Regions from separate parts of the Roseateles sp. NT4 genome, predicted to be linked through region 1. Evidence: riboswitches for the same ligand, from Rfam matches in the RefSeq annotation. Region 1 holds a riboswitch; the other holds the start of a gene.

What was found. Region 1 has a riboswitch for glycine ahead of ACS5PN_RS03180 (hypothetical protein). Riboswitches for the same ligand answer to the same signal wherever they lie in the genome.
Region 2: it holds a riboswitch for glycine, as region 1 does, so the genes downstream of both, ACS5PN_RS26340 (TonB-dependent receptor plug domain-containing protein) here and ACS5PN_RS03180 (hypothetical protein) in region 1, are expected to answer to the same signal.

Annotation. Positions count from the first base shown of each region.
Region 1 covers NZ_JBPZGZ010000001.1:686,025-692,445, reverse strand. The annotation lists gene ACS5PN_RS03185 (C39 family peptidase) at 86-664, opposite strand; gene ACS5PN_RS03180 (hypothetical protein) at 704-1,438, opposite strand; glycine riboswitch at 1,727-1,835, opposite strand; glycine riboswitch at 1,846-1,954, opposite strand; gene ACS5PN_RS03175 (efflux RND transporter permease subunit) at 2,140-5,394, opposite strand; gene ACS5PN_RS03170 (efflux RND transporter periplasmic adaptor subunit) at 5,405-6,421, opposite strand, start outside.
Region 2 covers NZ_JBPZGZ010000005.1:73,283-79,703, reverse strand. The annotation lists gene ACS5PN_RS26345 (M3 family metallopeptidase) at 1-1,448, opposite strand, end outside; gene ACS5PN_RS26340 (TonB-dependent receptor plug domain-containing protein) at 1,556-4,381, opposite strand; glycine riboswitch at 4,623-4,736, opposite strand; glycine riboswitch at 4,745-4,853, opposite strand; gene ACS5PN_RS26335 (propionate--CoA ligase) at 4,910-6,421, opposite strand, start outside.

The sequences.
Region 1 (6,421 bases):
TGAGCGGTTATGGGAGGCTGCGCCTTCGGCGGCCGGCACCTCGCGGCCCGGCACTCTCCTGCAACGATGAAAACGAAAAGCTGAATCAGCGCACGCGAAGCGTGTGCGTCCACTGGTGGTCGTTGGCCGAGACCATCCAGTTGTAGAGATCCTCCGAGTTGCCCTCGCCGGGCCACGGGTTCATGTAGGTGACGTAGCTGTAGCCGTTCCAGACCTCGTAGCCGGTGCCGACCATGATGTGGCCGCCGCCACTGGTCCAGCCGAAGCGGATGACGAAGGGCTTGTTGGCATTGATGTCGCTGACGATGGAGTTCCACGACGAGGCGTAGGTGTAGGCATAGGTCGGTACACCCCAGTTGGACAGGATGTTCTGCACGCTGCCGTTCGTGCCGTAGAGGCTGTTGGGCTGGTTGGCGTAGCTGTTCCAGTTGAAGCTGCCGTTGCCGCAGGCGTAGTTGATGCCGAAGGCCCAGTTGACGATGGCGCATTGCGAAGGCGCGGCCTTGAAGAAGCCGATGACGGCCTTGCTGGAGCCCGACCAGCACCACTGGCTGTGCTCCTGGATGTTGGTGGGCACATTGAGTTGGCGGTACTGGGCATGCGCCAACGGCAGCGCGAGAGCGATGGCGAGGCCGGCAAGGGCCCGCTTCAGATGCAGGGACATGGCAGCTCCTGTTGCTTTGAAGTGGTTGGCGGGCATGGCTCAGTTCTGGCCATTGAGGTTGCGCTTGACGGCATTGCGTAGCGGCTCCAGCAGCTCGTAGGTGTCCAGCAGCTTGGAAGTCGTGGCTGGCGCCTCGGTCGACAACGCTGCACGGGCCGAAGCCAGTGGCGCGTAGCGGGCTTGCAGGTCGGTGGGCGAGACCACCTCGAGCAGATCGGTCTGGGCCTGGTGCACGCGGATGAAGCGCAGGTGGTCGGCGCCGACGTCGGCATGCTCGGCCATCAGCTCCGACAGCTCCTGTGCGAGTCCGGCGCCGCCGAAGGAGACGGCCTGCCAGCGGCCGTCCATGCGCTGCACGGTGACCAGCCCCACGGGCCTGGTGCCCACCTTGACGAAGAAGCGCCAGATGCCGCTGGCCTGCACCATGTGGCGCAACTCGCTGCGGCCGGCCGCGATGTCCTGAGGCGCGATGGTGTGCACCTCGAAGCCGCCGGCGATGCGTGTGTTGGCGAGGTCGCCAGCCCGTGGCAGGTCGAAGGCTGTGGCGCCGGCGCCGCCTTGCTGCTGCTTGCGCTGCACATAGTCGGCCAGGCCCTGCTCGGCCGCGGCCTGGGCGCCGGCACGGTCGCCGAGGTCCGGCGCCTTGAAGCGCGCCACGGCAGCCGCGCCGACGTTCTGCGCCTGCACGGCCGGCGCCGTCATGAGCGCCAGCGCCGACAGCGCCAGGCCAATACCTCTGCGCAGGCGCAGGGTCGAATCACGATCAGTTCGCATATCAAAGGTCTCCGTTTCGTGGGTTCGAGGAAGAGCCGGGCCTCTCGCGGCGCCACGGTTCTTCGTGGCGGCAGAGATCTCGGCGCCGACGCCGCAACGTCGACGGCTTGTGTCGACTTGCACGGCTTCGGTGAGGGGCGTGTGGCGGCACGGCGCGAAAGCGCCTGGACCGTCACGACGGCAACGGGGGGTGCGAGGGTGGGTTCAGTGAGTCAGCGACTCCAGCGGTGAATGAACGACCACGAAACCCCCGAGGCCATGCCTCACGGATGTTTCGCGCCGCTCCCGCTGTCCTTGGTACCTGAGAGATTCGTGCCTCGGCGCGATGAACGCCCGGGGCATTTGCTCCTTCGGTGGGGGCGTGCGCGGTGTTGATCCGCGCCGTCCCGCTCTCCAGTGTCGGCTCCTGTGACAAACCAGTTCGGGGCCTGAGCGTGCATGGGAGGTTGCGCCTTCGGCGGCGATCAGGGGTTCATTGTGTGAACCTGGCTGAACGCACTCTCCTGGGATGTCGAAGCGGATGCTAGGAGGCTGCGATGCAGCGCCGCATCCTGATCTACGCGGACAGGGCTTTGCCGAAGCTCAAAGCAGCCACTCCAAAAGAAAAAGGGCCGGTCATTCGCGTGGCTGGCGGAACAAGAAAAAAGGGCCGGCCACTTGCGTGGCCGGCCCGGGGCGCTGGAGCGCGCTCGAGGGAGAACTTATTCCTTGTCGGCCGGCATCGCGCCGGGCATGCCGTGCAGCGGCAGCGAGCTGGCGCCGCCCTGCTCTGCCGTGCGCGCTGCCGACTTCACAGCCGGCTTCTTCTCGCGGGTCAGATAGCTGTACAGCACCGGCACCACGACCAGGGTCAGCAGTGTCGAGGTGATGACGCCGCCGATGATGGCGCGGCCCATGGGCGCCTGGATCTCGCCGCCGTCGTTCAGCGCGATGGCCATGGGCAGCATGCCGAAGATCATCGCGGCCGTCGTCATGATGATGGGGCGCATGCGGATCAGGCCGGCCTGCAGCAGCGCATCGGCGATCGTCGCCCCGGCCTTGCGGGCGTGGTTGGCGAAGTCCACCAGCAGGATGGCGTTCTTCGTCACCAGGCCCATCAGCATGACCAGGCCGATCATGGAGAAGACGTTCAGCGTCGAGCGCCACAGCAGCAGGGCCAGCATCACGCCGATCAGCGCCAGGGGCAGCGAAGCCATGATGGCGATGGGCTGCAGGAAGCTGCCGAACTGGCTGGCCAGCACGATGTAGATGAAGATGCCGGCCAGGGCCATGGCGGCCAGCAGACCGTTGAAGGCCTCGGCCTGCTGCTTGCCGGCGCCGTCCACCTTGAAGCTGATGCCCGGGGGCAGCTGGGTGCTCTTGATCAGCTTCTGCACGTCGGCGTTCACGTCGCCGCCAGGGCGGCCTTGAACACCGGCGAACACGGCCTCGCGGCGCTGCAGGTTCTCGCGGCGGATGACCTCGGGATTGAACACCGGCTCGATGGTGGCGACCTGGTCCAGGGTGATGGGCGCGCCGTCCTTGGAGAAGGCCACCGGCAGCTTGCTCATCTGCTCGATGCGCTCGCGCTGGTCGCGCGGCAGGCGCAGCAGCACCTCGACCTGGTTGCCGTCGGGCGTCGTCCAGTAGGTCGCGATGTCGCCGTTGACATAGGCGCGCAGGCTGGAGGCGATCTGCGGCGCGGTCAGGCCGAGCTCGCGGATGGCCGAGTCCTTCAGGCGCACGGCGAAGGCCGGCAGGCCGGGCTTGACCGTGGTGTCCACGTCGACGGCGCCGGGGATCTTCTTCAGGTTCTCGGCGAAGTCCTTGGCCACCTGGGTCAGCACCTCGGGGTCGGTGCCGAGGATGGTCACCCAGATCGGGCGGTTGAAGCCCACGCTGACCTCGATGCCGGGGATCTTGGCGATGTCGGCACGAATGGCGTCCTCGATCTCCTTCTGCGTGCGCTTGCGCTCGCTGCGGTCGGTCAGGGAGATGTTCAGCGCGGCCTGGTTGCGGCCCGTCGCCAGACCTTCACCGGTGCTGCCGACCACCGTCGAGACCGTCTTGATCTCGGGGTAGTTCTTGAGGATCTCCTCGATCTGCGCGACCTTGGCGCTGCCGCGTTCGACGCTGGAGGCCACCGGCATGCGCAGGTTGACCTGCGTGAAGCCGTTGTCGGTCTCGGGCACGAACTCGCTGCCGACCATGGGGGCCAGCATCAGGGCGGCGACGAAGCTCGCCACGGCGCCCCACATGACCAGGCCGCGCGGCGTCAGCGTCGCGAAGCGGAACACGCGCTTGGCGGTCTTGTCGCGCTTGCCATCGGCATCGAAGGGATGGCCGTAGGCGGGAATCGGCGGCACGAAGACGCGGTAGCGGCGGCCGGAGAAGGCCCACTTGATCAGGCGCTCATAGCCGTTGTGCAGGCGGTCCATGCTCCAGTCGGTGGCGCGGATGGCATGGCCGATGACGGGCCAGTGCTTGATGCGCGCATTCGGTGGGTCATGCCAGACCGAGGACAGCATCGGGTCGAGCGTGAAGCTGACGAAGAGGCTGACCATCACGGCCACCGCGACGGTGATGCCGAAGGGATAGAAGAACTTGCCGATGATGCCGCCCATGAAGGCGACGGGCACGAACACCGCGCAGATGGCGAAGGTGGTGGCCATCACCGCCAGGCCGATCTCGTTGGTGCCGTCGCCGGCCGCGGTGTGATGGTCCTTGCCCATGGCCACGTGGCGCACGATGTTCTCGCGCACGACGATGGCATCGTCGATCAGCAGGCCGATGCACAGCGAGAGCGCCATCATCGTCATGAAGTTCAGCGTGAAGCCGAAGGCATGCACGGCGATGAAGCTGGAGATGACCGCGATGGGCAGGGTCAGGCCCGTGATGATGGTGGAGCGCCAGCTGTGCAGGAACAGGAAGACGATGGCCACCGTCAGCAGCGCGCCTTCGACCAGCGTGTGCTTCAAGCCGGTCAACGAGCCCTTGACGAAGTCGGAGTTGGCATAGATCAGGCGCAGCTCGACATCCTTGGGCAGCACCTTGCGCAGCTCTTCCATCGCGTCCTTGATGGCATCGCCGGTGGCGACGATGTTGGCGTCCTGCTGCTTGAAGACGTTGAAGCTGACGGCCGGCTGGCCGTTGATGCGGGCGATGCTGTCGACCTCGCGCTCGCGCTCGACGAGGGTGCCCAGGTCGTTCAGCGTCAGCGCCAGGTTGCCGCGGCGGGCGACCACCATCTGGCCGAACTGCTTGGGGTCCTTGACGCGGCCTTCGACCCGCAGGATGGCGTCCGACGTCTGGTCGGACAGCAGGCCCACCGGCTGGTCGCTGTTGGCATCGTTCAAGGCCTTGGAGATTTCGGCAGGCGTCACACCATAGGCGCGCAGGCGCATGGGATCGAGGTCGATGCGCACCTCGCGGGTCACCATGCCGCCCACGTCCACCTTGGCCACGCCTTCGACACGGCCCAGGCGCTTGGAGACGATGAGGTCGGCCATCATGGACAGCTCGCGCGCGCCACGCGTCTGGCTCAGCAGCGCCATGACGACGACCGGCTGGGCGTTGTCGGCCTGGAAGCGCGACACCGTCGGCGGCTTGACGTCCTTGGGGAAGGCGGACTGGGCCGCAGCGACACGGTCGCGCAGGTCCTGCATGGCGCGGCTCATGTCGGTGTTCAGCGTGAACTCGACGCTGGCCTGCACGCGGCCTTCGAAGCTGCGCGACTGGATGCGGTCGACGCCGGCGATGCTGTTCAGCGCCTCTTCAAGCGGCTTGGCGACTTCACGCTCCACGGCCTCGGGCGAGGCGCCGGGGTAGCGGATGTCGATCCAGGCGCCGGGCAGGGAGATGTCGGGCATCTGCTCGACGCCCAGCTTGGAATAGGAGAACAGGCCCAGCACGCACAGGGCCACCATCACCATGGTCGCAAAGACCGGGTTCTGGATGGAAACGCGGGTCATCCACATGGTGTGGCCCTCACTGTTGGACGGTGGCTGCGGAGGCGGCCGAGCTGGCCACCTTGGCCTTGGCGGCCACGATGGTGGCCTTGTCGCCTTCACGCAGGTTGTCGAAGCGCGCCGCCAGCACCTGGGCCTCGGGCTTGAGGCCGTTCAGCACCTCGACGCGGCCGTCACGGGCGTCGCTGCGGCCCGTGGTCACGATGCGGCGCACCAGGGCGCCGTTCTCGATCATCCAGACCTGCTCCTGGCCGGAATTGCGGCTGATGGCCGCGATGGGCACGGTCAGGCGCTGGGTGTCGTCCTGCAGCACCACCTTGGCGACGGCGTACTGGCCGGCGCGGTAGAGCTCCTTGGGGTTGCTCAGCACCAGGGTCACGCCGATGGAGCGCGTGCCCGGCTCGGCACTGGGGGCGATGCGGTCGATCTTGGCTTCGACGGGCTCGTCCACGCCTTCGACCTTGACCTGCACCGTCATGCCTGGCTTCAGGCGGCTGACCTCATGCGTGCCCACCAGGCCGGCCAGTTCCAGCTTGGACAGGTCGACGATGGTCAGGATCTGCTGCTCGGCGGCCACCTTCTCGCCAGGCACCACATGGCGCTTGGAGACGACGCCGTTGATGGGCGCCACCAGGGCAGCCTGGCGCATCGTCACCTGGCTGGTGTCCAGCTGGGCCTTGGCGGCGTTCCAGTTGGCGCGGGCCGACTCGTAGGCGGCGCGGGAGTTGTCCAGCGCCGTCTGGGCGATGAAATTCTTGGACGCCAGGCCTTCGTTGGCCTTGTAACTGCGCTCGGCCTGCTCCATCTGGGCCCGCATGGCTTCGACGCTGGCACCGCGCTCGGCGATGCGATAGCGCAGCTCTTCCAGATCGACCTGGCCGAGAGCCTGGCCCGCCTTGACCCGGCTGCCTTCGCCGACGGCGAGGTTGAGCAAGGTGCCGTTGGACTTGGCGCGCACCATGGCCGTGCCCGGCGCCACCAGCGGGCCGCTGAATTCGATCTGGGCCGGCATGGCGGCCAGCGTCGGCTTGACGAC
Region 2 (6,421 bases), on a different contig from region 1:
AAGTCGTGCATGACGGTGGTGCCGGCGGTCGACACATAGCGCGTCTTGGACAGGTCCACGTGCACCGAATGGCCCAGCTCGTGCAGCAGGGTCTCGACTTCATCCAGTGTCAGGCCGTTGCGGTCGAAGTTGACGACCAGGGCGGCCACCGGCGTGCGGCCGATGCGGGTGGCGCTGCCGCGCAGCGGCCAGACGGCGGCGTGGTTGTACTTGCCATCGCGCGGATAGAGGTCCACATAGAGCTGCGAGATGGGCTTGCCCGTGGCCGCGTCACTGACGACATAGGTCTGGGCTTCCTCATGCCAGAGCTTGTTGTCGATGCGCGTGTACTTCACGCCCATCATCTTCTCGATGACGTGCAGCGAGAACTCCAGGCTGGCCTGGGGCGGGAAGTAGGGGCGGAAGGCGTTCTGGTCGACGCTGTACTTGTCGCGCTTGACGCGCTCGCTGTAGAAGGTGGCGTCCCAGCGCTCGACCTTGGTCTGGTCGAGCGGCGTGCCCACGTGCTGGGCCTTGGCGGCGCGCAGCTCCTGCAACTCGGTCTTCTCGCGCTCGTTCACGGCGCCCGTCACCGAGTCGAGGAAGCGCGTCGCCGAGGCGCCGTTCTTGGCCATCTGGCGGCGCAGGTTGAAGTCGACATAGTTGTCGAAGCCGAACAGCTTGGCGTACTCGCCGCGCAGCGTGACGATCTGGGCCAGCAGGTCGAGGTTGGCCTGGCCGCCCTCGTTGGTCTTGGCCAGCCACATGCGCTGGCGCGCTTCGCCGCTCTCGGCCAGGCGCATCACGGGCACATAGCTCGGGTAGTCGACGCCCAGCAGGATGCGGCCCTGCTCGTCGCGCTTGGCCTTTTCCCACACGCTGGCGGGCACGCCCTTGAGCTCGGCCTCGGTGAAGGCGACCCGGGTGCCGGCGTCGCGGATGTTCTTGTTGAACTGCTGGTCCAGCTCGGTCAGCTTGTCCAGGATCTGCTTGGCGCGCTCGCGCTTGGCTGCGGGCAGAGCCACGCCGCTGTCCTCGAACTGGCCCGAGGCCAGGCGCACGAGTTCGGCGTCGATGCCGTCCTTCTTGGGCGCCTTCTGCAGCGCGCGGTAGACCTTCTCGTTCTGGCCGAAGCTGGAGCCGAAGTCGGCCCAGCGCAGCGAGCAGGCCTGGGCGGCGTCGCGCACGGCCTTGTCGGGGCTGACATTGAGGACGAAGTCGTTGGGGCCCTGGTTGTCTTCCAGGTAGACGGTCAGGTCGTCATAGGCGGCCAGCCAGCCGCCATCGACCTTGCGCTTCTCCAGCGCGGCGACGCGCTGCTGCGCGCCCTTGAGGCCGGTGTCGCAGCGGCTCTGCACTTCGGCCACCGAGCCGAAGGTCGGGAAATTGGGGGCGGGCAGCTTGGGTTGCGCTTGCGCGGCAACGGCGCTCAGCGCCAGCGCGGCCAGGGGAGTCAGGGCGAGTTTCATGGCGTCTGTCGTCAGCAAAAGGGGCGATTCTGGCCTGCCCGGCGGGGCCAGCCATTCGCCATACCGCGCAAACCCGCGCACGGCATGGCGACGGCTGGCACGCGGACTCAGAAGAAGCGGTATTCCGCGGCGAGGCGCAGCATGCGGCCCATCACGTCCTCGCGGTTGTCGGGAATGATCCCGCCCTGGCCGAAGTTGCGGTAGTCGATGGGCGGGCGCCGGCCCGTCAGGTTGCGCAGGTTGGCGCTCAGCGTCAGCGCCTTCATCGGGCGCCACGCGAGGTTGTAGTCCAGCCGGTTGTAGGTCGCCACCTTGCACTGGTCGGCGGTCAGGTTCTTGTTCTTGGCGCAGTCCTCGACGTTCCAGGTGGTGTCGTAGTAGTCCTTGGTCAGCGTGGTGCTGGAAGCCCAGAAGTAGGACAGCGTGTGCGTCCAGCTGCCCCACTCCTGGCTGGCCCGCAGCTTGAAGTTGAAGCGCGCATAGCCCCAGCGGCCGGCCAGGTTGTCGCCGTAGCGCAGGTCCGAGGTGCTGTACTGCTTGTAGCTCAGCAGATAGGTCGAGTCGAAGCTCAGGGCCAGGCGGCCCAGCGGGTCGCTGAACTGGCCGTTCATGCTCCAGTCGATGCCGCTGGTCTGGGTCTTGGCAAGGTTCTCGAACTGCCCGCTGACCAGGCTCAGCCGGCCCGCGAGCGGCTTGTACTTGGCCACTTCGGCCGCCGTGACGAAGGTCGGGTCGTTGTTGAAGTCAGGCGCGCGCACGATGGTGCCCGGCGCCTGCTGGGCCTCGGCGCCGAGCAGGTCGGCCGTGCCCTTGGTGCCGATCTCGTTGGTGCGCGTGACGGCGTAGTAGTCCAGCGTCGTGCTGAAGGACTTGAAGGGCTGGAAGGCCAGCCCCAAGTTGACGATGCGCGAGGTCTCGGGCTTCAGCCCGGGGTTGTTGCGCACCACGCTGGCCACGCCGCGGCGGCATTCGTCGATGTTGTCGGCGCGGGCCTGCAGCAGGGTCTTGTTGGGGTCGCTGTCGGGCAGCGCGTTGGCCTGGGCGATGAGGTCACGGATCAGGGCGCTGGCGGCGTCGCAACGCTTGGGGTCGCTGACGCCGTTGTCGAAGGCGGACTTGCTCGAGGTGGCACTTTCCGTCAGGTTGGGCGCGCGGAAGCCCCCTTCCACCGAGCCGCGCAGCATGAACTCGGGCACCAGCTGAGCCCGCAAGGCGAGCTTGGGCGAGAAGTGCGCGGCAAAGCCGGGGAACTTGTCCAGGCGGCCGGCCAGCTGGGCATTGAGCTGCTGTGTGACGGGCAGGTCGGCCTCCACGAAGACGGCGCTGAAGCTGCGGCCGGCATCCGCACGCACGGTGCCCAGGCCCACGATGTCGCCCGAGGCGGACAGCGCGTCCGGCGCGATCTTCATGCTTTCGTGGCGCAGCTCGAAACCGGCTGCGAAATTGATGGCTCCACCCGGCAGGCGGCCGTATTCGCCCGAGATCTTGCCGTCGACGAAGCTCTGGGTGACCTTGGCGTCATAGCCGATGGAGGGGAAGAGCTTGTCCAGCACCGCGGCGCTGTTGGGCTGGCCGATCTTGTAGCCATTGGGCTTGTTGAAGAAATCGGCGTCCAGCGTGTCCTTGTTGTAGTCGCCGATGACTTCCTTGAAGCCACTGTCGCTGAACAGGCCACGCTGGCGCTGCGTGGTCTTGCCGCCCATCACACCGGCCGCGGTCTCCCAGTCCCAGCCGTTCCAGTCGCCCTTCAGGCCGGCCAGCACGCGGTACTGGTCGGTCTGGACATGGTTGGACTGGCCATCGTCCGAGAAGCGGTAGCGGAACTCGACCTCCTCGCCGGTGTGGTTCAGCGGGTGTTGGGCCGGCAGACCGCGGTAGTAGAAGGTGCGGGCCGCATTGCTGTTGGGGTCACCCCAGACGACGCTGCCCAGGCCGGCGCCGTAGTAGTTGTGCGCGTTCTGGTAGGTGTTTTTGGTGTTGGAGTAAAGCACCTCCGAGAAGCCCTGCAGGTGCTCGGACATCTTCAGCTTGGCCGACACGATGCCGCTGACGCGGTCCGCCGAGGGCTGCACCGAGAAGCGGTCGTAGCGGTCGTACATGCACAAGGTGTTGGACGCGTTGAACAGCTTGCAGCCGGCGATCGGCCCCTGGCCGATGATGTTGCCCGGGTAGCTGTAGCTGGACGGCGTGTCGAAGCCGGGCGAGAACTCCTTGTAGGCCGGGTTGCTGTACTGCAGCACGTCGCGCCAGAAGAAGTCGCCACGGTGGTAGTAGTCGAGGTTGGCCAGGATGTTGAAGCCATCGGTCGCGAGGTTGCCGATGCCGCCCGTGATGGCGGCGGCCTGGTCTTTGAACTGGTGCGACTTCAGCGACTTCTGTGTGTTGGCACTGACCGTGAGGCCCTGGAAGCTGCTGCGCGTGACGATGTTGATGACGCCGGCGACAGCGTCGGAACCGTAGAGCGCCGAGCCGCCGCTCTTGAGCACCTCGACGCGCTCGATGGCGTCCACCGGCAGCGAGTCGAGGTTGGAGAACACCTCGTTGTAGTCGGCCAGCGGATAGGCCGCGATGCGGCGCGAGTTCAGCAGCACCAGCGTGGACTGCTTGCCCAGGTTGCGTAGGCTGGCGCCCGAGCCGCCATTGCCGAAGGAGTTGCCGCCGTTGAGATCGGACAGCGAGTTGCTGTTGAATCCCGGCAGCGTTTCCAGCAGGTCGCGCGTGGTGGCCACGCCGGAACGCTGGATTTCATCGCGCGTGATCAGCGTGATCGGCGTCGCCGTCTCGTCATCGATGTTGATGCGCTTGATGCGGCTGCCGATGACTTCCACCCGCTCGATCTGTTCGGGCCGGGGTGCCTGGGCGGCGGCGGTGAGGGGAATCAGGCCGGCCAGGGCGAGAGCACCGACCAGCGGCTTGAGTGTGTTGCGTTGCATGCGAATTCCTGGAAAGAAAGGGACGAACGCCGCCAAGACGCAGCCGCTGGGGCAGCGCCGGATGGCTTGAGATGAAAGGGGGGTGGTGACGGAGCGCTCGGCGGCGCTCAGGCCGTCACGGCAACCATCAACGGTGGGGACAAGTGCTGGCGGCAGCACGGCATGGCAGTTTTTCCAGCACGGGTTGAACGACCACGAAACGGCCAGGGGCGATGGCCCCTTCGCTGTTTCGCGCCGCTCCCGCTGTCCTCGGTACCTGAGAGATTCACGCGCCGGGGATGAGGCCCGGCGGCGTTTGCTCCTTCGGTGGAGACGTTCGCGGCCTGCTCAGGCCGCGCCGTCCCGCTCTCCAGCGTCGGCTCCTGTGACAAACCAGTTCTGGGCCTGAGCGTGTATGGGAGGTTGCGCCTTCGGCGGCGACCAGGGGCTCATTGTGTGAACCGGGCTGATCGCACTCTCCTGGGATGTCGCCGCGGACGATAGGGACCGCCTCCGTGGGTCAGCACCCTGGTTTACGAGATTGGGGCCTCACCTAGCTTGCAACACCGCCTTCACCTGCGCCAGGGCGCCGGGGTCGTCCAGCGTTGTCAGATCTCCCGGGTCGCGCCCTTCGGCCACGGCCTGCAGGGCCCGGCGCAGCAACTTGCCCGAGCGCGTCTTGGGCAGCAGGGTCACGAAATGCACCCGCGCCGGCCTGGCCACGGCGCCCAGTTGCGAATCCACATGCTTCATGACCTCGCCTTCCAGCGCAAGCGAGGCCTGACCGGGGTCGCGCAGCACGGCAAAGGCGATGGCGACCTGGCCCTTGAGCTGATCCGCCACGCCTACGACGGCGACCTCAGCGACCGCCTTGTGGCCCGAGATGCACTCCTCGATCTCGCGCGTGCCCAGGCGGTGGCCGGCCACGTTGATGACGTCGTCGGTGCGGCCGAGGATGAAGGTGTAGCCATCGGCGTCACGCGTCGCCCAATCGAAGGTCGAGTAGACCTGCCGCCCGGGGACGCTGCCCCAGTAGGTGTTGACGAAGCGCGCATCGTCGCCCCAGACGGTCTGCAGCGCGCCCGGCGGCAGCGGGTGCTCGATGACGAGCACGCCCTTCTGGTCTGCCCCTTCCAGCGTCGCACCGTTGTTCTCGTCGAGCAGCTTCACGTCGTAGCCAAACATGGGCACGCCGGGCGAGCCGAAGCGCGTGGGCACAGCTTCGACGCCCGGGATGTGATGGGCCACGGTCAGCAGCGGCCAGCCGGTCTCGGTCTGCCAGTAGTTGTCGATGATGGGCACACCCAGGCCCTCGGCGATCCAGCGCGCCGTCGGCTCGTCCAGCGGCTCGCCCGCCAGAAAGAGAGCGCGCAGCGACGAGAGGTCGTGGCGCTTCAGCAGGGCCGCGTCATGCTTCTTCAACACCCGCACCGCCGTCGGCGCGCTGAACATCACCGTGACCTGGTATTTCTCGACCAGGCTCCACAGCACCGCGGCGTCAGGGTTGACCGGTGTGCCTTCGTACATCAGCGTCGCCATGCCGTGGATCAGCGGCCCGTAGACGATATAGCTGTGGCCGACGACCCAGCCGATGTCGCTGGTGGAGAAATAGGTCTCGCCGGCCTTGCCGCCAAAGATCCAATCCATGCTGGCCGCCAGCGCCACCGCATAGCCGCCGACATCGCGCTGCACGCCCTTCGGTCTCCCCGTCGTGCCGCTGGTGTACAGCGTATAGCTCGGCGTGTTGGACTCCAGCCAGGCGCAGGGCACGCGAGCGCCCTCGTGACGGCGCCGGAGTTCGGCGTAGTCCAGGTCGCGACCGGCCACACGCTCGAAAGGCACGAGGCCACGGTCCACCATCAGCACGCTGGCGGGTTTGTGCGTGGACAGCGCGATGGCCTCGTCCAGCAGCGGCTTGTAAGCGATGCGCTTGCCGGCGCGGCTGCCGGCGTCGGCGCAGACGATGAGCTTCGGGCTGGCGTCCTCGATGCGGCTGGCCAGGCTCACCGACGCAAAGCCGCCGAACACCACCGAATGGATGGCACCGATGCGCGCGCACGC